DNA from 3 places in the Bacillus pretiosus genome. Region 1 is predicted to be linked to each of the others. Evidence: riboswitches for the same ligand, from Rfam matches in the RefSeq annotation. Region 1 holds a riboswitch; each other region holds the start of a gene.
The links. Region 1 has a riboswitch for thiamine pyrophosphate ahead of ACU8YW_RS02290 (MTH1187 family thiamine-binding protein). Riboswitches for the same ligand answer to the same signal wherever they lie in the genome.
Positions count from the first base shown of each region.

Region 2: another riboswitch for thiamine pyrophosphate. It lies ahead of tenA (thiaminase II); the one in region 1 lies ahead of ACU8YW_RS02290 (MTH1187 family thiamine-binding protein).
Region 3: another riboswitch for thiamine pyrophosphate. It lies ahead of thiT (energy-coupled thiamine transporter ThiT); the one in region 1 lies ahead of ACU8YW_RS02290 (MTH1187 family thiamine-binding protein).

Region 1 is NZ_CM129593.1:441,686-448,829, reverse strand. Features, by position in the region: gene ACU8YW_RS02315 (ABC-F family ATP-binding cassette domain-containing protein) at 1-1,189, opposite strand, end outside; gene ACU8YW_RS02310 (hypothetical protein) at 1,493-2,266, opposite strand; gene ACU8YW_RS02305 (ABC transporter ATP-binding protein) at 2,333-3,082, opposite strand; gene ACU8YW_RS02300 (ABC transporter substrate-binding protein) at 3,079-4,077, opposite strand; gene ACU8YW_RS02295 (ABC transporter permease) at 4,074-4,847, opposite strand; gene ACU8YW_RS02290 (MTH1187 family thiamine-binding protein) at 4,819-5,139, opposite strand; TPP riboswitch at 5,240-5,341, opposite strand; gene ACU8YW_RS02285 (methyl-accepting chemotaxis protein) at 5,403-7,142, opposite strand.
Region 2 is NZ_CM129593.1:753,925-761,068, reverse strand. Features, by position in the region: gene ACU8YW_RS03895 (ABC transporter substrate-binding protein) at 1-46, opposite strand, end outside; gene ACU8YW_RS03890 (ABC transporter permease) at 43-795, opposite strand; gene ACU8YW_RS03885 (ABC transporter ATP-binding protein) at 795-1,544, opposite strand; gene tenA (thiaminase II) at 1,513-2,208, opposite strand; TPP riboswitch at 2,291-2,393, opposite strand; TPP riboswitch at 2,454-2,565, opposite strand; gene ACU8YW_RS03875 (SH3 domain-containing M23 family metallopeptidase) at 2,835-3,995, shown strand; gene ACU8YW_RS03870 (hypothetical protein) at 4,001-4,339, shown strand; gene ACU8YW_RS03865 (DUF3965 domain-containing protein) at 4,568-5,719, opposite strand; gene ACU8YW_RS03860 (CBS domain-containing protein) at 6,014-6,433, opposite strand; tRNA gene ACU8YW_RS03855 (tRNA-Glu) at 6,565-6,636, opposite strand; tRNA gene ACU8YW_RS03850 (tRNA-Asn) at 6,638-6,712, opposite strand; tRNA gene ACU8YW_RS03845 (tRNA-Ile) at 6,721-6,797, opposite strand; tRNA gene ACU8YW_RS03840 (tRNA-Trp) at 6,809-6,879, opposite strand; tRNA gene ACU8YW_RS03835 (tRNA-Thr) at 6,886-6,958, opposite strand; tRNA gene ACU8YW_RS03830 (tRNA-Phe) at 6,968-7,043, opposite strand; tRNA gene ACU8YW_RS03825 (tRNA-Asp) at 7,052-7,127, opposite strand; tRNA gene ACU8YW_RS03820 (tRNA-Met) at 7,131-7,144, opposite strand, start outside.
Region 3 is NZ_CM129593.1:4,635,299-4,642,442, forward strand. Features, by position in the region: gene feoB (ferrous iron transport protein B) at 1-1,643, opposite strand, end outside; gene ACU8YW_RS23985 (FeoA family protein) at 1,640-1,867, opposite strand; TPP riboswitch at 2,062-2,163, shown strand; gene thiT (energy-coupled thiamine transporter ThiT) at 2,250-2,918, shown strand; gene ACU8YW_RS23995 (sensor histidine kinase) at 3,128-4,978, opposite strand; gene ACU8YW_RS24000 (response regulator transcription factor) at 4,975-5,664, opposite strand; gene srtD (class D sortase, LPxTATN-specific) at 5,704-6,324, opposite strand; gene ACU8YW_RS24010 (LPXTG cell wall anchor domain-containing protein) at 6,413-6,901, opposite strand; gene ACU8YW_RS24015 (hypothetical protein) at 7,079-7,144, opposite strand, start outside.

The DNA of each region.
Region 1 (7,144 bases):
TTTCTGAAGCAAACTCTTCCTGCGCAAAATAAGCAGGATTTACTCGTTCTCCAATAGAAATTGAACCGCTTAGCGGCTTTATTTGACCTAATAACGTTTTTAACATTGTCGTTTTTCCAATTCCATTATGACCAACAATCGCTATCTTTTCTCCTTTTTTTACTTGCAAATTCAATTCTGGACATAACGGAGAACTATATCCTATCCTTAGTTTTTCAGCCTGTAATATGCGACTAACTGGCTCCTCATAAACATTGAAATCAAAACGGGATCGAGGTACATGATTAACCTTTTCAACCCTTTGCATTTTCTCCAATACTTTCTCTCGACTTTTGGCCTGTTTCGCTTTTCGAATTTTATTTTTTTGAATAAATGTTTCTAACTGAGCAATTTCTTTTTGCTGTTTCGCATGCGCCGATTGTAATTGTTTCCTTTGCAATTGATAACTTTGCACAAATTTTTCATAATTTCCTACGTACCGCTTCACTTTCCGTTCTTCTAGATGATAAATAACATTCGTAATACTGTTCAAAAATACTTCGTCATGTGAAATGATCACATAAGCTTTTTCATACAGTCTCAAATACGATTGCAACCATTCTATATGGGCTGTATCTAAATAATTTGTTGGCTCATCTAGCAATAAAACATCAGCTTTTTCTAAAAGGAGCTTCCCAAGTAATAACTTTGTTCGCTGTCCTCCACTTAACTTTGAAACATCCTTTTTCAACCCTATTTCAAATAAACCTAAACCGATTGCTACTTCTTCAATTTCTGTATGAATTTGATAGAAATTAGAGCTTTCCAATATAGTTTGTAATTCTCCATACTTTACTAACAGTTTTTCTACTTCTCCTGCTCCATTCATTTCTTCAGCAATTTTTAACATTTCGCATTCAATCCTATACAAATTAGAAAATGCACTTTGTAAGTATCCTTCAATTGTTATCCCCTCTTGTAAATCCATATGCTGCTGTAAAAAACCTATCTTCACATGTGGAAACCATTCAATGTTTCCGTCATCATGTATAAGTTCTCCTGTTAAAATCCTTAACAAGGTTGATTTTCCAATTCCATTTTTCCCAACTAACCCAACATGCTCGCCCTTTAATAGTCGAAAACACGCATTATATAAAATGGTTTTCTCACCATATGAATGACTTAAATTTTCTACTGTTAATATACTCATTTTTTTCTCTCCTCTACTTATGGTTCATAAGCTAAATAGAGAGCAACAGTAAAAAGCCTTATTTAATTGTGCATATAAAAAATGGGTAAGGTGAATACACCTTACCCATTACATATTATCGTAAAAAAGGATTAAGGTTCTTTACCTGCTGTCTTCAATTTAGCTTAATCGTTAAAAATGGGCAGACTTCTCCCGTATCAAGCTAAAACCATTTGAAGAACAGTTGATAAAGTCATTTTATCCTTTCACTCCTTTAACATTTGTTATATTAAGAGTATAAACTACTCTGTTATATTCTATTCTCTATTTTTTCTTTTGTTCCTTCTCCGTTTTTTCATTTTCTGCGTAAATTTCTTTATACATCTTTTCTAATGCATATGGACTTGTAAAGATGAGCGTTAACGATTTCCAAATATAAATTCTTCTTTGTAATTCTATTCCGTACTCTTTACTAACCATATTTTTCACTTCTGGAATATGCTCTTCGTTTTGAAATTGTTGTACAGACTTCAATTCATTCTTTTTAAAATCTGTTAAAAATCCTATTACAGATCGTCCATGTTCCTGTGACCTTTCTTCTAAATCAAACTGAATTGAATGAACAAAACCTAAAACGTGAAAGATTTGAGCATGTAACCCGACAACAGCACGCTGTTCCATTAAGTTGTAGCACTCTCTTTTTAACTCTTCTACCATTTCTAAAGAATTTCTATTAACTGTTCTTTTGCTGACAAACATAATTTTTAAAATATGAGCGACTGCCCCCATACTTTTTAATATACTCTCTAAAACTTCTACCGCGTCTTCCACATAACCATTTGAAATTATAGAATGAATAAATTCATCTAATACCACTTGAAACTTTTTAATTAAATGTAAATCGCGTAATTCTGGAACATCTTCTCTCAATTGATTCCGGCCTTGAACCCACTTTAAAACTTCTGTCATTTCTTCTTCTTTTAATTCATGATGTTCCATACCATACTTCATTAATAAAATATGATTTTTTAATAAGGACTTTCCTTCTTCAAGATTATCCGGCGTTAATGAATCAACTATTTGCTCTATAGATTTCATCTTTCTCCCCCTATATAAAAAAGCCTCTTAACAGTAATTATACTAAAAACTGTTAAGAGGCTTTTTCTATTTTTTCATATAAGGAGCTAATACTCTCAGAATTTCTTCCTTATCCTTCTTTAACTCAAGTGATGTTAACATATCCATCGTTCTTGGTCTAGGTAATTTCACTTGTACCTCTCCAACTATTGATGCTGGTCTTTGAGATAAAATAAATACGCGATCCGAAAGTAAGATTGCCTCATCTAAGTCATGTGTAACCATAACGATTGTTTGCTTCTCTTGGTGCCAAGAGTTTAAAAGCCAGCTATGTACTTCCATTTTTGTAAAGGCATCTAATTTTCCAAAAGGCTCATCAAGTAGCATAATTGGCTTTTCACATAAATATGTGCGCAAAAAACTAATTCTTTGACGCATACCACCAGACAATTCATCTGGATAATGGTCTGCATATTCATCTAGTTCAAATTGCTTTAATGCTTCCATTCCCTCTGTCAGCCTTTGTTTTTTCGGTTTCCCTTCGATTTCCAATGGAAGAACTATATTTTGCAAAGCTGATCGCCAAGGTAGTAATAAATCCTGCTGCGGCATATAACTTACAACATCTTGCTCTTGTACGTGCGTATCCTTATACGTTACATTTCCACTTGTTGGTTTTTCAACATTTGCAATCATATTTAATAATGTGCTTTTCCCGCAACCACTCGGTCCTACAAAGGAAACGAACTCTCCCTCTCGTATAGAAGCACCAATATTTGCTAATACATTCTTTCCATCAAAAGCTTTTACAATCTCTTTTATTTGTAATCCACTCATTTTTCACTTGGAAGGAACTCATTTGTAAAGGCATCTTTCACATCAATTTTCTTCTTAATAACTTTGTTATCATATAAGAAATTCATGTAATTCGTCCAAACTTCTTCCTTCTGTACTCCCCACGTTTTTGCATCATCTTGATATTTCGTACTTAACCATTTTTGACTTTCTTGTACTAATTCTTTATTCACATCTGGAACTGCTTTAATTAAAATATCAGCAGCTTCTTTCGGTTCTTTAATTGCAAAATTATAACCTTCTGTCGTTGCACTCATAAACTTTTTCACAAAGTCTTTATCTTGCTTCGTATGTTTTTCACTCGTAATAATAACAGGACTATAGAAATCAAGCGCTGGGTCTAAGTCTTTCACCATAATCGTATTTAACTCTTTTCCTTGGCGCTTCGCTTCAATTCCATCCCATCCGTAATATATCCATTCAAAGTCTGCATCACGACCGATTGATTTAAAGAAATCTGTTTGTCCTAAGATGATTTTTTCAACTTTATTAAAATCAGCTTGATGCTTCTCCATGATTGTCTTCAACGTTGCTTCTTCTGCTGGTCCTCCCCAGCCGCCGTAACGTTTACCTTCAAAATCTTTTGGTGACGTCATATTATCTTTTTTAAGTGATGCAAAAGCTGAAGTGTTATGTTGAATGATTGCTCCTATAGATACAACAGGAATACCTTCCACACGAGCCAACGTTACATTTTCTTGTGCGCTTATTGCGAAGTCAGCTTTTCCGGAAGCTATCATTTGCTCCGCTGTCACATTATCACCTGGCTGAATAATTTCTACATCTAATCCTTGCTTTTTATAATAATCTTTCGCTTGCGCTACATATAGGCCAGTATGATTCGTATTCGGAAACCAATCTAATACTACTTTTACTTTTTGATCTTTACTTGCACTTTCTTCTTTCTTCGCCGGATTACATCCAGCTACACCTACTGCTAATAAGGCAGCCAACATAACTTTTAAACCTTTTTTCATTTTCTGCCGTCCTTTCTATATATCCATGGTGCTGTTATTCTTGCCATAAACTCCACAATAAAATACAGACATAATGTCACCATAACAATAATTGCCGCCACACCAAATACTCGGGCTGTTAGAAAGGATTTTGTAGCTCTTGTAAGCATAACTCCTAATCCTTCGCTTGCACCGAGCCATTCCCCAATAATTGCTCCCATTACGCTATATGTAACTGCAATTTTTAAACCTGAGAAAAAGTATGGCAGCACTGCTGGAAACTTTACTTTCTGGTAAACTTGCCATTTCGTTGCCTTCATCGTTTGCAACAAATTCAACATATTTTTATCTACCGTTTGAAAACCTTCTAAAATGCTGAGCGCAATCGGGAAGAAACAAACGAGTATTACTACCATTACTTTCGGTAGCATTCCATATCCAAACCAAATAATAAATAACGGTGCAAGTACAACGATTGGAATCGTTTGCGAAATAACAAGCAACGGATTTATTAAAATACGAAATAAAGGGATAACATCCATAATAATTGCAATACTTGTCCCAATTAAAATCGCAAAAAACAGTCCGATTAGAACCTCTTGTAACGTTTGCATCATATTCGGTAATAGTAAATCTTTCATTCCAATTAATTCTTGAACAATGGCAGAAGGCTTCGGTAAAATCCACGGTTCAATTTTAAATAATGAAACAGATCCTTCCCATATCGCTATGAGAAGGATAAGCCAAATTGTTGTAATTATTTTAGATTGCTTCTGGTTTTGCATATTCATCACGGTACTTCCAAACCTTTTCATCTATCGTTACACCAGTGCTTGGACGATAATGGATTTTAATAGAAGTAATCACTTCTTCTGCTCCAGCATCCACACAAGCTTGTTGCGCACGTTTAATGATATCAAGAAGTACATCTAATTCTCCTTCCAGCGTTGTTTCCATTGCCCCTACTTCATAACGAACTCCCGATTGTTGTACAACTTCAATTGCTTTATCAACAACAGAATACACATCTTTGTTCTTCGCTTGTGGTACTACTGAAAATGAAATTGTAACTTGTTGTGACATAGTAAAATCCCCCTTATAAAATGAAATATTAAAACAAGAAAAGGCTTTCCTACTGCGTAGGAAAGCCTTGTATGCAAGTTATTATAGAATAACATATGCTACATCACTTTAAGTAACTCCCTACGCTGGCATTATCCAGATCAGGTTGAGGGTCGATGTTTGTTTACATCCTCTCAGCCAATTGGCTCCCCGGTCCTTAATTCGTTTTCATTGTAGCATGATTTATTTTATTGAACAAACAAAAGCACGTATAATCATTTCATTTAACTTTTGAATTCCCCTATTAACTCTTGTAACTCCTGTGAAAGCCAGCTTAAAGAACTAGCTAATTCAGCTATATCTTGTACAGACATTTCCTGTTCTTTCATACTTTCTTCAATATTATTACTACTATTTGCATACTTATTTGCAATAAGTGATAGTTCATTTACAACACGAACAATATTTTGGCTATTTTGCAATATATCACTTGAATTGCTAGAAACAACTCTAACTTGATTTGTAACAGATTGTGCTGATTTTGAAATTTTTTCAAAGAAAGCACCACTACTTTGAAAAAGTTTAATTCCGGATTCTACTTCTTTTGAAGCTTTTTGTATTGAAACAACAGCTTCTTCCGTTTCAACTTGTGTTTCCCCTATTAATTTCGCTATATCTTTTGCTGATGCTTCCGTCTGCTCTGCTAATTTACGCACTTCATCAGCAACAACGGCAAATCCCTTTCCGGTTGCCTCAGCACGTGAAGCTTCAATAGAAGCATTTAAAGCTAGCGAATTCGTTTGATTTGAAATACCTGTAATTACATTTACAATATCACTAATTTCTTTTGATCTTGTTTCCAAAGAATGAATGATAGAAGATAAATCTTGTACTGCATTTTGTATTATTTTCATTTGATTAATCGTCTGTTCAATAACACCATTTCCTTTTACTGAATGATGCGTCGTACCTTCAGACTCTTTCGCCATTTGTTTTGCAATATTAGTTATCTCTTCCATCCTATCTTCCATTTCATATACAATACCTAAATACTTTGGTACTGAAGTTTCTTGTGATTGAACGCCAGCCCTTAACTCAACTATAGAACTTACGATTCCTTGGACTGCCATACTATTCTCTTTCGTACTCACTGACAATTCTTGCGAAGATGAGGAAACCTGTTCTGCTGTCTGCTTCACTTTATCTATAATTCCTTTAAACTTCTCAATGGTATTATTAAAATACGCATTAATAATACCAATATCATCTGGTCTTTCCTCTAATTTAATACTTAAATCACCTTCACCGACTCTGCGCAATCCTTCACGTAAATCCCGCAATGGAGCAAGTGCGTTACGCACAATTAAGAATTGAATAAAAGTTGCAATTAAAACAGAAATACAAATAAACATTAAACCTTGTATAATGAACTTTTCTTTTGTACTAGGAACAATAGAAGCATCTACATCAGCTGCAACAAGTGCCACAATATTACCTTCTCCATCTTTAATTGGCTCTAATATCGTTACCCATGTTCCTAATGCGTCTTCATATACTTCTGTCATGTTTGCTTTTTTTGTGCTCATTACTTTATCATATGCTTTCATCCAAAGGTCTGGTTGTTTATAATATTCTCCCGGCCTTACTTCAACAACATTTGCTAAACCTGTAGATAAATCAATGATTTGTAGCTCACCTTTTTCATTTTTTTTCGCTCCAACAATATAGGTTTGTCCAACACTGTTCAATTCTTCCGTTGATTCATCTAATTTCTCTGTTAACTTCTCTCTCTTTTCTCTTTCTGCTGTTGGGTCTTTTGCAACATCTCTCAATATTTCTGCGTCTAATTTATGTAATACCGTATCTCCTGTTTCAAAAGAATGCCTTTCAAATATAGACATCATGCTATTTTGAAACATGTTAAAACTTAACGCTCCCATAGTACCGACAAGCGTCAAAATAACTAACACAGTTAACAATACATTTTTTTGAAGAAATGATAGTTTATGCCAATATCTTCTCATTA
Region 2 (7,144 bases), 310 kb from region 1:
TTGCAACTAATAATGTCAACACAAAGATGCGTTTTAAAAATTTCATGCATGCTTCCTCCAACTAATAAATTTCTTTTCTAAAATCGAAATAAGTATGACGAAGAAAATAGCTAATAATGATAACAATACAATGGGTGCAAATACACCTGCGCCGTCTAACTGCGTCATCATTCTTTTACTGAAATACCCTAGCCCAGCTTGTGCACCGAGCCATTCACCAATTGCTGCCCCAATTACACTAAGCGGAACTGCAATTTTTAAAGCTGAGAAAAAATAAGGAAGAGCAGACGGCAATTTTAATTTAAGAAAAACATCTTTTTTCGTTGCCCCATACGTAACTAATAGCTCCTCCCATTCTTTTTTCGTACTGCGTAGTCCATCATACGTATTGACCGCAATTGGGAAAAACGTAATTAAAACAGTAACAACAACCTTACTCCAAATCGTATATCCAAACCATAAAACGAAGAGCGGAGCAAGCGCTGTAATCGGAATCGTTTGTGAGGCAACTAATAGTGGATAAAATGCTCTCTCCATCCAATTACTCGCATTCATTAACATCGCTAGCCCTACCCCAAGTACGATAGAAATAGCCACCCCTATTAAAACGACGGATAAGGTTGCCGGCAAATGAACCGTAAATAATATATCTTTTAGTTTCCATATCTTCATCACAATTGCAGACGGTGACGGTAAAATGTACATTTCGTCTATGATTCTTGCGCCTACTTCCCAAAAGGCAAGTAAAATACTAGTAAGTGTAAGGGCAGGTAATAGCTCCTTCAACCGGTTCATCATACGAGTACCTGCCTTTGTAACATACTAAGAAGCTCATCTTTAAGCGCTAACACTTCAGGCTTATATAAATCTTTTCTTGTTCGATTACGATCAAGTGGTACAACCCTCTCGGTTAAAGTAGTTATCGGTTGCTGCTCTACTACTAAAATTCGATTAGAAAGAAACAACGCTTCTTCCACATCATGAGTGATAAATAAAATTGTTTTTTCCCACTCTTTCCATTGTTCAAACAACCATTCTTGCAAAGATGCCTTCGTTAAAGCGTCCAACGCGCTAAACGGTTCATCTAACAACAATATCTCCCTGCCTGTTAATAAAGTTCGAATGAAAGATACGCGTTGCCTCATACCACCAGATAAATCTTTCGGATATTTTGTCTCATACCCTTGTAAACCAAATTTATGTAACAGTTCCTTTGCCTTTATTTGCGCTTCTTTCTTCTGTACACCTTGGCACTCTAGCGGCAGGGCAGCATTCTCAATAATCGTTCTCCATGGCAGGAGCATATCTTTTTGGGGCATATAGCCTACAGGATGGCTCTTTGTTTCTGTCAGCTCTATCTGTCCAGTACTCACCTCTTCTAAACCTGTAATAAGGCGAAATAAAGTACTTTTCCCGCATCCACTCGGTCCGATAATACTTACAAACTCTTTATCTTGTATAGAAGCATTTAATTCATTGATGATTGTTTTCTCATCATAATGAAAAGAAACATTATGAAACTGTAGTATGTTCTTGCTCCTCAAATCCCCACATCTCCTTACGATAGGACATATCCCAGAATAAATATTCAAATCGACTGGAATATAGGAATATCTCCTCTAATCGATCTAACTCTTTGTCAGACTTTCCAACTGCCATTTCATTTAATAAATCTATTAACCAAATACAAAGGCTACCGTATTCTTCTGAACTATATCCTTGAATCCACTCACCAAAGAACTCATGATCTCTTGCTCCAGGAATATCGTTTAAACGCTTTCCAATTTCCCAGTAACTCCACATACATGGAAGAAGTGCTGCTATTAATTCCGCAAGTGTGCCATTTTGAGATACAGACATCATGTAATTTGTATAGGCTAAATTTTTAGCAGATGGTTTTGCAGATTCTATCTCCTCTATAGAAATACCAAGTCTTTTTGCATATTGTTTATGGATCGTCATTTCTCTATTTAATATGCCATCAATTTGTTCAGCAAATTTCCCCATTACTTGTGGATTCGTTGCTTTTACAACACCAATCGCATATAGCTTTGCATAATCTAACAAATATAAATAATCTTGAATAATATAATACTGAAACTTATCTTTTTCTAACGTGCCATCTCCCATACCTACTACAAACGGGTGATTATGACTCATCTCCCAAACTGGTTGTACAGTTTCTAATAATCTATCGCAAAATTTCATTTCTCTATCCCCTTTCAATTTATATATCTAAATAAAAAACCACTTCTAAATAAGAAGTGGTTACAGCAAATAAAATTATAATTTATTCGTTGTTCCACTTCCCTTCGCTAGTATTACCTAGATCAGGTCTGTAAGGGTTAAGGATTATTCCTCTCTCAGCACAACAAGCACCCCTAGTGGTTTCAATATGAAATTTTCAAACAAAAAAGCCCCGTTTCTATACGCAAAGAAACGGGGACTCATTATTAGTGTCCGAATTGCTTCCCTACGCTAGCATAATCTAGATCAGGTAATGAAAAGGATCAAAGGCTTACGGCCTACTCTCAGCTGGCAACACCAGCTCTCCTAGCAAACTATGAAATTAACACTGTCAGTATAACATCGTAATAAGACATCATCAACTGTTTTAATTTTCCCAATTGTCAACAAAATAACAAAACTATATAATACTTATATTCTATCTTAGAAATTATTATCCTAATTAATTGGATAAAAAGGAATCATTATCCTCAAAAAATTTATTTTTATATTGATTTCATATTACATTTATGTGAATACACCCACTATATTATATCTTTATACTATAATAAAATTACAACTATACAACTAGAGGAGGTCTCTATTATATGAATATGAAAGCTACTGCTTTAACAGCAACTACTGTCGCAATTGCCTCTTTACTTCCTTCTATGGGAGAAACAAATGTACAAACAGCCAACGCTGAACAATTATCTAATGTGAAAACTGGATATGTCAAAGTCGATCAAGTAGCCTTACATACAAAAGATAACGCAAATAGCTCATCAATTGATACAATTCGCTTTAATACGAAGGTAAACATACTTGAAACAACTAATGGCTGGTATAAAGTATCTGTTAATAATAAAGTAGGTTACGTACAAAAAGATGCTATTCTACTAAAAAACAAACTTCAATCTAATAATCAATACATCGTTAATGCCAATGCATTAAACGTTCGTTCTGAACCTAATTTAGAATCTTCAATTTTAGATGTATTACCAAATGGGAAATTCGTTACCATTCAAGAAGAACAAGGCGAGTGGTATAAAATTTTACATAATGGCAAAACAGGTTACGTACAAAAAGCATTCGTATCTAATGGTTCACAGCCTTTAGTAAAAGGCATCACAGTTCAAACTAATACGAAATACACAGTTGCAACACCTAAACTTAATGTACGTGGCAACGCTAGTACAAGTGGTGCACTACTTGGTTCATTACAAAATGGTACACAAATACAAGTAGTGGAAACTGTAGGAACTTGGTATAAAATTCGTTTTGGCACAGGATACGGATACGTGGCAAAACATTATGTGGTGCAAAATCAAATGCAATCACAAGCTCAAACGGCTCAACCTACTTCCATTCCAGCAGTTTTCAAATTCCCTACTCAAGGAAGAATTAGCTCAACCTTTGATATACGTTGGGAACAAATGCATTATGGTATAGATATTGCGGCTCAAGGTAATGTCTCAATCCAGGCGGCAGCTGCAGGTAAAGTTGTGAAATCATATTATTCAGCTAGCTATGGCAATGTTGTGTTCATCGCCCATCAAATAAACGGGAAATTATATACAACAGTCTATGCACACATGAAAGATCGCACTGTACAAGCTGGTGATCAAGTACAAGCTGGACAATTAGTAGGTCATATGGGAAACACAGGTCATTCATACGGGCAACATCTTCATTTTGAATTACACAATGGAGAATGGAATTTTGAAAAAACAAATGCAGTAAACCCACTGCCATATTTAGTTAGGTAAATTGTATGCAACGCAATATCAATATACCTCTCTTAATTGAATACTTCGCCTTTTTAGGTTTAATCTGTTGTTTAATCATTTACAATACAAACACTGTATTTTTATCTATTATCATTGCTTTTGTTACTTTAGAAATTATGATGGAATCCTTTCAAGTACAACTAAAACAAAAAATTGCTCATATATATAATGCCATCTTTCTATTAAGTGCCCTAATAACAAATATTATTAGTAATGGTTTTTATTTATCTACCGTATTTCCTGTATTCTTTATGGCTGTTTTATTATTCATAGCTAGATACATTCATGTCCCTAATACCAAAAAACACGAACAAGAAGCTTAGAAAGAGGAGACACTGTGTACCGATCTTTCAAAGATAATCCGATAAAATATATATTGAATTTATACACAAAAATAAATACTTTTTTTGGTATACAAGGAAGTAATACGGCACAATTTCTCCTTTATGGAATGTTATTTCTCGTCTTAATTGCGTTCTCCTTGCTTTACTAATAAAAAAAGGATCTCACATAAACTTGAGATCCTTTTTAATTTATATAGAAAATGCTCTTTATCCGCAAGCATATTTTTCATAAATAAAGCTAAGATTATATTTTTTCTCTAAGCTCATTCTTTGTTCATCATCACACCAATAGAACAGAATATCATGAATTGTTGCATAACGCTTATTTTTAAGAAATAGTTTAAAGAATGATGGTAAACAATCATGTAATTGTATAAATATATAATTGCGTAATATTTCTTCTTTATATTCAATGCCCTTACAAATATACAATAATTCTTCACAATAATACGCATGTTGTGGAACTTGAATCATTTCGAAAAATGGCACATATGATAATAGTTTTCCGATGAAATGATCATATCGATCCATTATTCCTATCGTCATGTGCTCCATCATATCTTTCATTACATATAAATAATCATCTACATGAGTAGTCTTGAGTGGGTCTAATCGATCTGAAATTTGAGAAAGTACAGCTCTTTGACAAGCTAACACCGCTTGACTAGGTCCATAGTATGATAGGAAGTCTGTACACTTACGATATTTTCGTAATAAGTCATGTGTATATAAGTCATATACAAAAGTATTACAATACATTGCTAGACTCATCATATCACTATTTAATTGCTCTTTTGATAGAGATTTAGCTCTCTTACACATATAAAAGAATGTAAATTCTAATACTTCTTTATGGGATAATAAATGTTTACAGTCCGTTATACATTTCTCATTAAATTTAACTCTATCCCAAATTGCTACATCCTCATCAGTTAATTCACCAATACGATATTTAATAATTAAATAGTTTAAAGCAACCGCTTGTGTCAAAAGATCCCACGTTTCATATTCCAATGAAGTGTGAACAAACTCAGCTAGGCCTTGAGTTACCATAAAAGTATTTGCTTCTTCATACCAGCCAATCTCTTGGCATAAACGAAGAATACGTAATAAAGTTGGAATTTCATCTTTATGAAACTGTGGTAAATTTTTTGCTTTATCCATTCCATATACGATAAATGCCGCTAAATTTTCTTCTTTATAAAATTCTTTTTCTTTCCACACTAATATAGTTCTTTCTTTCCCTTCACCTTTCGGATGACAAGGTACAAGTAAAGAAAATAATTCAGCGAAATTATTTGGTTCTATATATGTATCTGTAACCAAATTCCAATTTGGATCGCGCTGTATAGCCCTCATATAATTCCCCTTCCCTTTTGTCTACATAGGAAATATTAATCCATTATTACATCATTAACAATAAATATTGTTATATTCGAAATCTATCATAATACTTATATCTATCAGTATATCATTTTTTCTCTTATTTAAAATTAGGAATGACAAATTTAAATAAACTGTTGAAATTACTAACTGTATACTTATTATATAATGGCTCAGATACATCATGCTAACATATTAGCTTAACCCTATATACTAGAATAATGTATCTGATTTTTATACGTAACTTATTCCACTAATTAAAGTCTCACTTCATTCCGTATGCTCTGATATTTCACTTAAAGCAAATCCCGCTTGATCATCTGCCGATTCTTTTATAGCTAAATCTCCTAGTGCTAACATCCCAACGAGTTGACCACTCTCAACTACTGGCAATCGTCTAATTTGATACTGTGCCATTAACTCTGTAGCCTTTTCAATAGGTTCATCTGGAGAAACTGAAACAATGTTTGTTGTCATTACATTTGTAATTTTATTAGATCCAGGATGTTTCTCAGCAATCCCTCGAACAACTAAATCTCGATCCGTAACAAGACCAACAACTTGCTCATTTTCAACAACCGGAATCAATCCAATCGATTCTTCTTTCATCTTTACAGCAGCCTCATATACATTGTCTAGCGGTGTACAATGTACAACATCAGTACTCATAAAGTCTCTCACTCGTGTCATTTTTGTCTCCTCCTTTTTATACATACCATAGCTTTTCCTAAATCCCTTTATTTATTTCAGGAAAATCAGTTGATAAAGGAGGATTCCACAAAATAAAAAAAGAGTCAGCATATTGCTGACTCTTTTTTTTATGACCCGTACGGGATTCGAACCCGTGTTACCGCCGTGAAAGGGCGGTGTCTTAACCACTTGACCAACGGGCCATGGCTCCGCAGGTAGGACTCGAACCTACGACCGATCGGTTAACAGCCGATAGCTCTACCACTGAGCTACTGCGGAATAATATATGGTGGGCCTAAATGGACTCGAACCATCGACCTCACGCTTATCAGGCGTGCGCTCTAACCAGCTGAGCTATAGGCCCATACACTTTTACAGGGGCAGTAGGAATCGAACCCACACTGGAGGTTTTGGAGACCTCAGTTCTACCTTTAAACTATGCCCCTAAAGGATGCCGACTAGAGGACTTGAACCCCCAACCTACTGATTACAAGTCAGTTGCTCTACCAATTGAGCTAAGTCGGCATAAAAAAATGGTGGCTCGGGACGGAATCGAACCGCCGACACGAGGATTTTCAGTCCTCTGCTCTACCGACTGAGCTACCGAGCCAACATAAATGGCGGTCCCGACCGGGGTCGAACCGGCGATCTCCTGCGTGACAGGCAGGCATGTTAACCACTACACCACGGGACCATTTGGTTGCGGGGACA
Region 3 (7,144 bases), 1.1 Mb from region 1:
AATCCACCAATCATCGCTAAGTAACTATCTCCCATATCAACACCAAATCCTGATGGACCTGCATAGTTTAATAACCAAATGACAACAGAACCACCGAAGATGAATGTACCTGCTTTACGAACAAATCCCTTACCTTTCTCCCACGTGCTTAGCCATAACGTTTTCGCTTGTGGCACGCGGTAAGGAGGTAGTTCAATGACGAAAATAGACTTTTCCGCTTTTAAAATTGTAAGAGACATAATTTTTGTAACTAATAATGCAAGAACAATACCTGCAACATATAAAGAAAACACAACAGTTGCCTGACTATGAGGGAAGAATACTCCCGCAAATAATGCATATACAGGTAAACGTGCCGAACAAGACATAAATGGTGTTACAAGAACTGTAAGTAAACGTTCTTTTTCTTGTTCAATCGTTCTCGCTGCCATAATACCTGGAACATTACATCCAAAACCGATAATCATCGGAATGAATGCTTTTCCATTTAAACCGAAGAACTCCATAATTCTATCCATAACAACTGCAATTCGCGCCATATATCCTGAGTCTTCTAATAATGAAATGAAAAAGAATAGTGCAAAGATTTGTGGAACGAATACTAATACCGCACCAACACCGGCAATAATACCTTCTGTAACGAGTGCTTGAATAAAATCAGAAGCTCCAACACTTGTGAGCCCAGCCGTTACCCAATCCGTAAGCTGTCCACCAAAAAATTCATCTAACATATCGGATAAAGGTGTACCAATCCACGTAAACGTAACCTGAAAAATAAAAAACATAACTGCTAAAAAGATTGGAAGTCCTAAAATTTTATGTGTAATTAATCTATCAATTTTTTCCGAAAAAGGAATTTTTCCTTCTTTCTCATGCTTCATAACATTTGTTTTTAACTTTTCAATATACGCTTCACGAGTTTTGTAAATGTGCTCTTCCAACGTACAATCAAGTTTTCCTTCTAAGCGAGATCGAATGGCTACAAGTTCCTTATAAATTGGTAATGCTTTCATTTCTTTTTCTACTACTTCGTTATTGCTTAAAAATTGAAGGGCTAACCATCTTGGATGCTTATAATTCGCTGTCTCTAAAAGGGCTATTACCTCTCCAATTCCTTCATCCATCTGTACACCATATGAAATAATGAATGGCTTTTTCTCGTTTTTGTCATTTTCTTTAAGAGTAGCAAGTAGTTCTTCACAGCCTTTTCCACTTCTTGCAACGACAGGAACGACTGTTACACCTAATAGCTCTGATAATCGTTTTACATCAATTACAATGCCTCGTTGCTTTGCCACATCGACCATATTTAATCCGATTGAAACCGGCTTTCCAAACTCAAGTAATTGCAACGTTAAATGCATATTTCTCTCGAATTGCGAAGAATCCACTATATTTAACATATGATGAAATTCGTCTGTTAGTAGAAAATTTGTAACGACACCTTCATCACGCGAAACTGGATTCAAATCATAAACACCTGGTAAATCAATTAATGTTCCTTGCTTATCTTTTAATTTACCAACCTTCTTTTCTACTGTTACACCGCTCCAGTTTCCTACGTATTCATAAGAACCAGTAAGTGCATTAAATAATGATGTCTTCCCTGTATTCGGATTCCCTAGCAAAGCTACCTTATTCACGCTAATTCCACCTTTATCATTTTCGCGTCACAATGACGAATACTAATTAACTGTCCACGACACTCCAATGTACAAGGACCTTTGAACATCGCTTTCTGCTTCATGCGAAGTTCGCTTCCTTCAGAAAGACCGAAAGCAGCCAATCTTCTCTTCAGTAAATGATCTAAAGACTGAACGCTTTTTACTAACACTTTCTCACCGATTTTAATATCTACTAAGCTCATAACCTTCCCCCTCAGAAGAGAATGATAATTATTTTCAAAAAAATTATAGCACACTCTATTTCTCTTGTACTATACCCTTTTGCTTCATATTTATTAACATTTCGCTACAATTCTATTTCAATCATTGTCATACTGTATTCGTTTGCCATTCTCATCCATTTCGCTTACAATAAACAATAGCAAATAAAGAATCTCGTTATCACTGGGGGAGCCATGCCGCTGAGAGGGAACACTTCGTTCCGACCCTTCGAACCTGTTAGTTAATGCTAACGCAGGGATTGTGCAAACGTCCGAAATACATACCTCTTTTTTATTTACGTATTTCGTATCCTCCTATGATATCTATTCTTTTTTGTACAACTTGGATTTAGGGGGAGACAACATGCGTAACACCAATTTACAAGCGATGATCGAATCTGCAATTCTTGCAGCCTTCGCCTTGGTCATCGACATTTTACCATTATCAATCAAACTTCCAACAGGCGGTTCCATTTCATTCGCTATGATTCCTATTTTTATTATTGCATACCGCTGGGGCTTTAAATCAGCTTTCTTAGGTGGTTTAGTTTGGGGACTATTACAAATTGTCGTAGGAGATGCTTACATTTTAACACCTATTCAAGCTTTCATTGAGTACTTCATTGCCTTTGCTTTTATCGGATTTGCTGGCTTATTCTATCGTCCAATTCAAAAAGCACTTTTAACGTCTAATGAAAATAACTTAGAACAATCAAGTTTAGGTACCCGTAAAGAAAAACCTTCATCAAAACAAAACGAAGGTAAGAAAGTCCTTGCTTATATTATCCTTGCTACATTTATCGGTAGCTTTGCTCGCTATTTCTGCCACTTTATTGCTGGTATTATTTTCTGGGGACAATATGCACCGAAAGGTCAATCAGCAGTTCTATACTCATTAATCGTAAACGGCAGTACAATGCTCGGTTCTTTTATTTTATGTACCGTTTTACTTATATTTTTATTTCTTACTTCACCTCGCTTATTCAAGAGCATCAATGCTTATCAAATAAATTCAAACAAAAAGAGCGCTTAATAAGCGCTCTTTTTGTTATATCGTAATATCAATTAAAAATACAATAAATGCACAAAAGAAAATAAATACCATTATACTTAGCCACTTGCTATGCACGGTTCATCGACTCCTTACATAACCTCATTTTCTACCCAGATTATATCGTTTAAAAATAAAGATTAGGTAAAGATAATATGAAAATAAACTAAAAAAAGCGTAGCATGCATCATCTACGCTTTTTTAGGTAAATAAAAGTAAAATAATACACCATCTTCTGTATTTTCTGCCCCATATTCAGCATCGTGCAGTTCTAAAATATTTTTAGAAATAGCTAGACCAAGCCCAGTTCCACCTTGTGAACGGTGGCGAGCTGCATCCACGCGATAAAAACGGTCCCAAATTTTATCTAATTGCTCTTCTTCAATGTGAGTACCTTTATTTTCAATACACACTTTTATACGATCTTTCTCATCTATTGTAGAAATAATAATATCCTCTTTATTCGGTGTATAACGTATGGCATTCGTAATGAAGTTCACGATTACTTGTTCAATCCGACTTTGATTTGCGACTACTTCAAATGAACATATATTTTTATGCACATGAAGTTCTTTTTTCTCTATGTCCACAGAAAGGTGTTCACATATATCTTCAATTACTGTATCGATATAAAATACACCCTTTTTCATTTTATATGTACCTGACTCAAATTTAGCTAACTCCAGCATATCCAAAATTAAAGTATCCATTTTATCTACTTCTCGTTCCATTGCCTGAAAATAGTATTCTTTTTTATGCTCAGCTACTCCATCTTTTAAAATAGAAATACAGCTTTTCATAATACTCAGCGGTGTTTTTAATTCATGCGAAACACCAGAAATAAATTCTTTCCGCGTATTTTCTAACTTTCTTTCCTTTTCAATATCTTGTTCTAGCTGTCCAATATGCGAATGGAGCTTATTAGATAATACATTAATATTTTTCGATAAATCACCAATTTCATCTTTTGAAGTAATCGGTATTTGTTCTGTGAAATCTAAGTGTGCTATTTTCTTCGTCGTATCATTTATTTTTAATAACGGCTTTGCAATTTGTTTTGAATAATAGAACGAAGCTAGAAAAATAAGAACGACTACAAATGCAATGATGTAAATGTAGTAATCTTGCACCATTTGTACAGCTTCATCTACAGGCTGTAAAGAAGCCATCGCATAAATATATGTGACTGATCCGTCTCTTTCTGTTATTGGTTTCATTAATAATTTATATTTTATATCATTTTTTTCATAGTCCATTGTTTTTATTGAATATTCTATTTGATTACTTTCATTTAGTAATACATCCCTTTGAAACTCTTTTATGCTATCTAAGAATAGACTATTTTTATAAATTGGATTTACAAGACCTTTTACATCAGGAAACTGTACTTTCGTAACACGTCCTCTTATGTAAGTATCTAATTCCTGAGCAGATTCTTCCTGAACAGCTGGTTTCTTTTCTTTAACAAGTTGTTCTTGATCCGCTCTCTTTTTCTCCTCATCTAATTTCATTTTCTCCTGAAACGCTTTTTCTAACGGTTTATTAGATCCATTTAAATTTTGCTTACCTAACGCGAAAGAGAATGGAATAAAACTATCACCTTTTTTCACGCCAGAAAAATAAATTTCTTGTCCTAAAAACGGATCTGATAATTTATTATCAATCTCCTCTATATTGACGAGATTGTATAAAGGAATTTTGAATATTTGTTGTCCAAAGCTCTTTTGTTGCCTACGATCTATCGTTACTTCAAAATAAAAATCATCCGCATGTTTTAAATTCCCATTCTGATCTAACGTTGTAATCCACGTATTATTTTCTCTTAAAAAGTCTTGCTCCAGCTTCTGAATTCCTTCTGCACTTCCTGCATAATTCAAATAATTCTTCTCAAAGGAATTTAAATTCACTTTAATATCTTCTACTTTTCGATTCGCATAATATTGTTTAAAAAATATCGTTTGTCCAATAAATATCGTCGCTAAAATTAACATACATAATGCTGTTGTGAGGGCAAATAATTTTAGTACAATCCCCTTTCTCATACATTCCCCTCAAATTTATAACCTGTTCGTACTACAGTTGTAATGCACTTTGCTTTCTCTCCTAATTTATTTCTTAAATTACGAATATGACTATTAACCGTTCGATCGTCACCAGCAAATTCATATCCCCAAATTCTTGAAATGAGTTGCTCTCGCGTTAAAACAATCCCTTGATTTTTCATGAAATACGCTAATATTTCAAATTCAGTATGTGTTAAATTAATGTCTGTCCTATCTACCGTAACAGTGCGCGATGGGAAGTGGACGTGAATACCGTGAATAGATAATGTATCATCTTCATTCTCTAGAAGTTGCTTCGTTACTTTTCTACTTTCTAACAGCCTTTTCGCTCTTGCTAATAAAATTGGTGGGCTATACGGCTTCGTCACATAGTCATCCGCCCCAAGTTCAAATCCAAGTAACGTATCATCTTCATCTACACGTGCCGTCAGCATAATAATAGGAACCTCCGATGTTTTACGAATTCTTCGGCAAACAGACCATCCATCAAGTTCCGGCAACATAATATCTAAAATAACTAAATCAACCTCTTCTTCCTCAAATACAACTAAAGCTTCTTTCCCATCTCTTGCTTCAAACACTACATATTGCTCGCTCAAAAAATAATCTTTTAATATTTCACGCAAAATATCTTCATCTTCCACAATTAAAATGTTTTTTGACATAACTTATGTATCCCCCTTCCGCTTTCAGAAACTATCACTTCATTTTGAATAACTAGCCGTTAACTTCGCCTCGATAATATATCTATCTGGTGCATCCCCTATATAATCAAATGGATAGCAAGTCGTTAGTGTTAATATCGGTTCTTCTTTTTTTATAATAACAGTACGATCATCCGCATGGGTAATCCATATCTTTTGAATTTCGTATGTGTAAGTTTTATTATCATACTCTAAAACAAGAGTGTCTTTTTCTTTTAACTCTCCTAAATCTGTAAAGACAGTATCCCGGTGTCCACTCAGTACAGTATGTCCCCCTCCAGATGGCGTTGTCGTTACATCACTAACGAACATTCCAACTCCTTTCTTCAACGTTGCATCATCCGCTCCCCAGTATATAGAAAACTTCTTCTTTATTTTCAGTATATTTAACAGTGCAACCTTTTCTCCTTCTTTATGTTCTGTTTGAGAAGAAGGTACTTGGGAAGTTACAGGTGTTTCGTAAGAAAGTTGATTATGTTGTATATTTTCAAGCCTCTTTAATTTTTCTTTCGTTAATTGTTGAGCAGAGCTTTTTCCTTTATACCATTCCATAGCGTAATATGATCCCATAAATAGCCCTATAGCCATCAATATGATACCGATATAATTGAGTAACTTCATGTTCATCCCTCCATGCCAAAAATGGTAGGAATAACCTACCATTTTTAATATATGAAATTATTCCATTCTTTATAGGACAATATTTTATTTACGCCTTAACTTTATTGCGACGATTCAAACCAAATAATGTCCCTATCCCTACAAGACATGCGCTTAGTGCCATCATTGCTACATTATTAGATGCTGTGTTTGGTAATTTTTCACCTTGTACAGCTGGCTTCGCTACTTCTTTTTTTACCGCACCATTTTTTTGTTGTACTTGTGCTGCTTCTTTTTTTGCCATATCATTTTTCAACTGTTCTTGTGCTATTCTCTTTTTCTCTTCTTCACTTTTTTGCTGTTCCTTAATCACTGCTTCTTTTTTCGCCTTATCGTTTTTCAACTGCTCTTGCGCTATTCGCTTTTTCTCTTCTTCACTTTTTTGCTGTTCTTTAATCAATGCTTCTTTTTTCGCTTTATCTTGCTGCAGTTGTGCCTGTTCTTCCTTTGTTACTGTTCCAGTATCCGCACTCGCTACTGAAGAATATCCTACTGTTAAAAGTGCCATTGCACAAATTGGTAATAGTCTCTTTTTCATCTTCATTCTCTCCTTATATTTTATTCACATCAACTCGCATCGGATGTATCACTAGAATAAACAAGAGATATAAATATAAGATGCAGATGAAATATATTTCATTTAAAGATTTCATTGTAGAAAAATAAAAAAACATCGCAATATATGCGATGTTTTTTCGGGTGTGTGTCTCAATATTTACATGTTACTTTCGCGTGATTTAGAAGTAGAACGGGCCGGAGCGATAACTAATTGTCTCGGCTC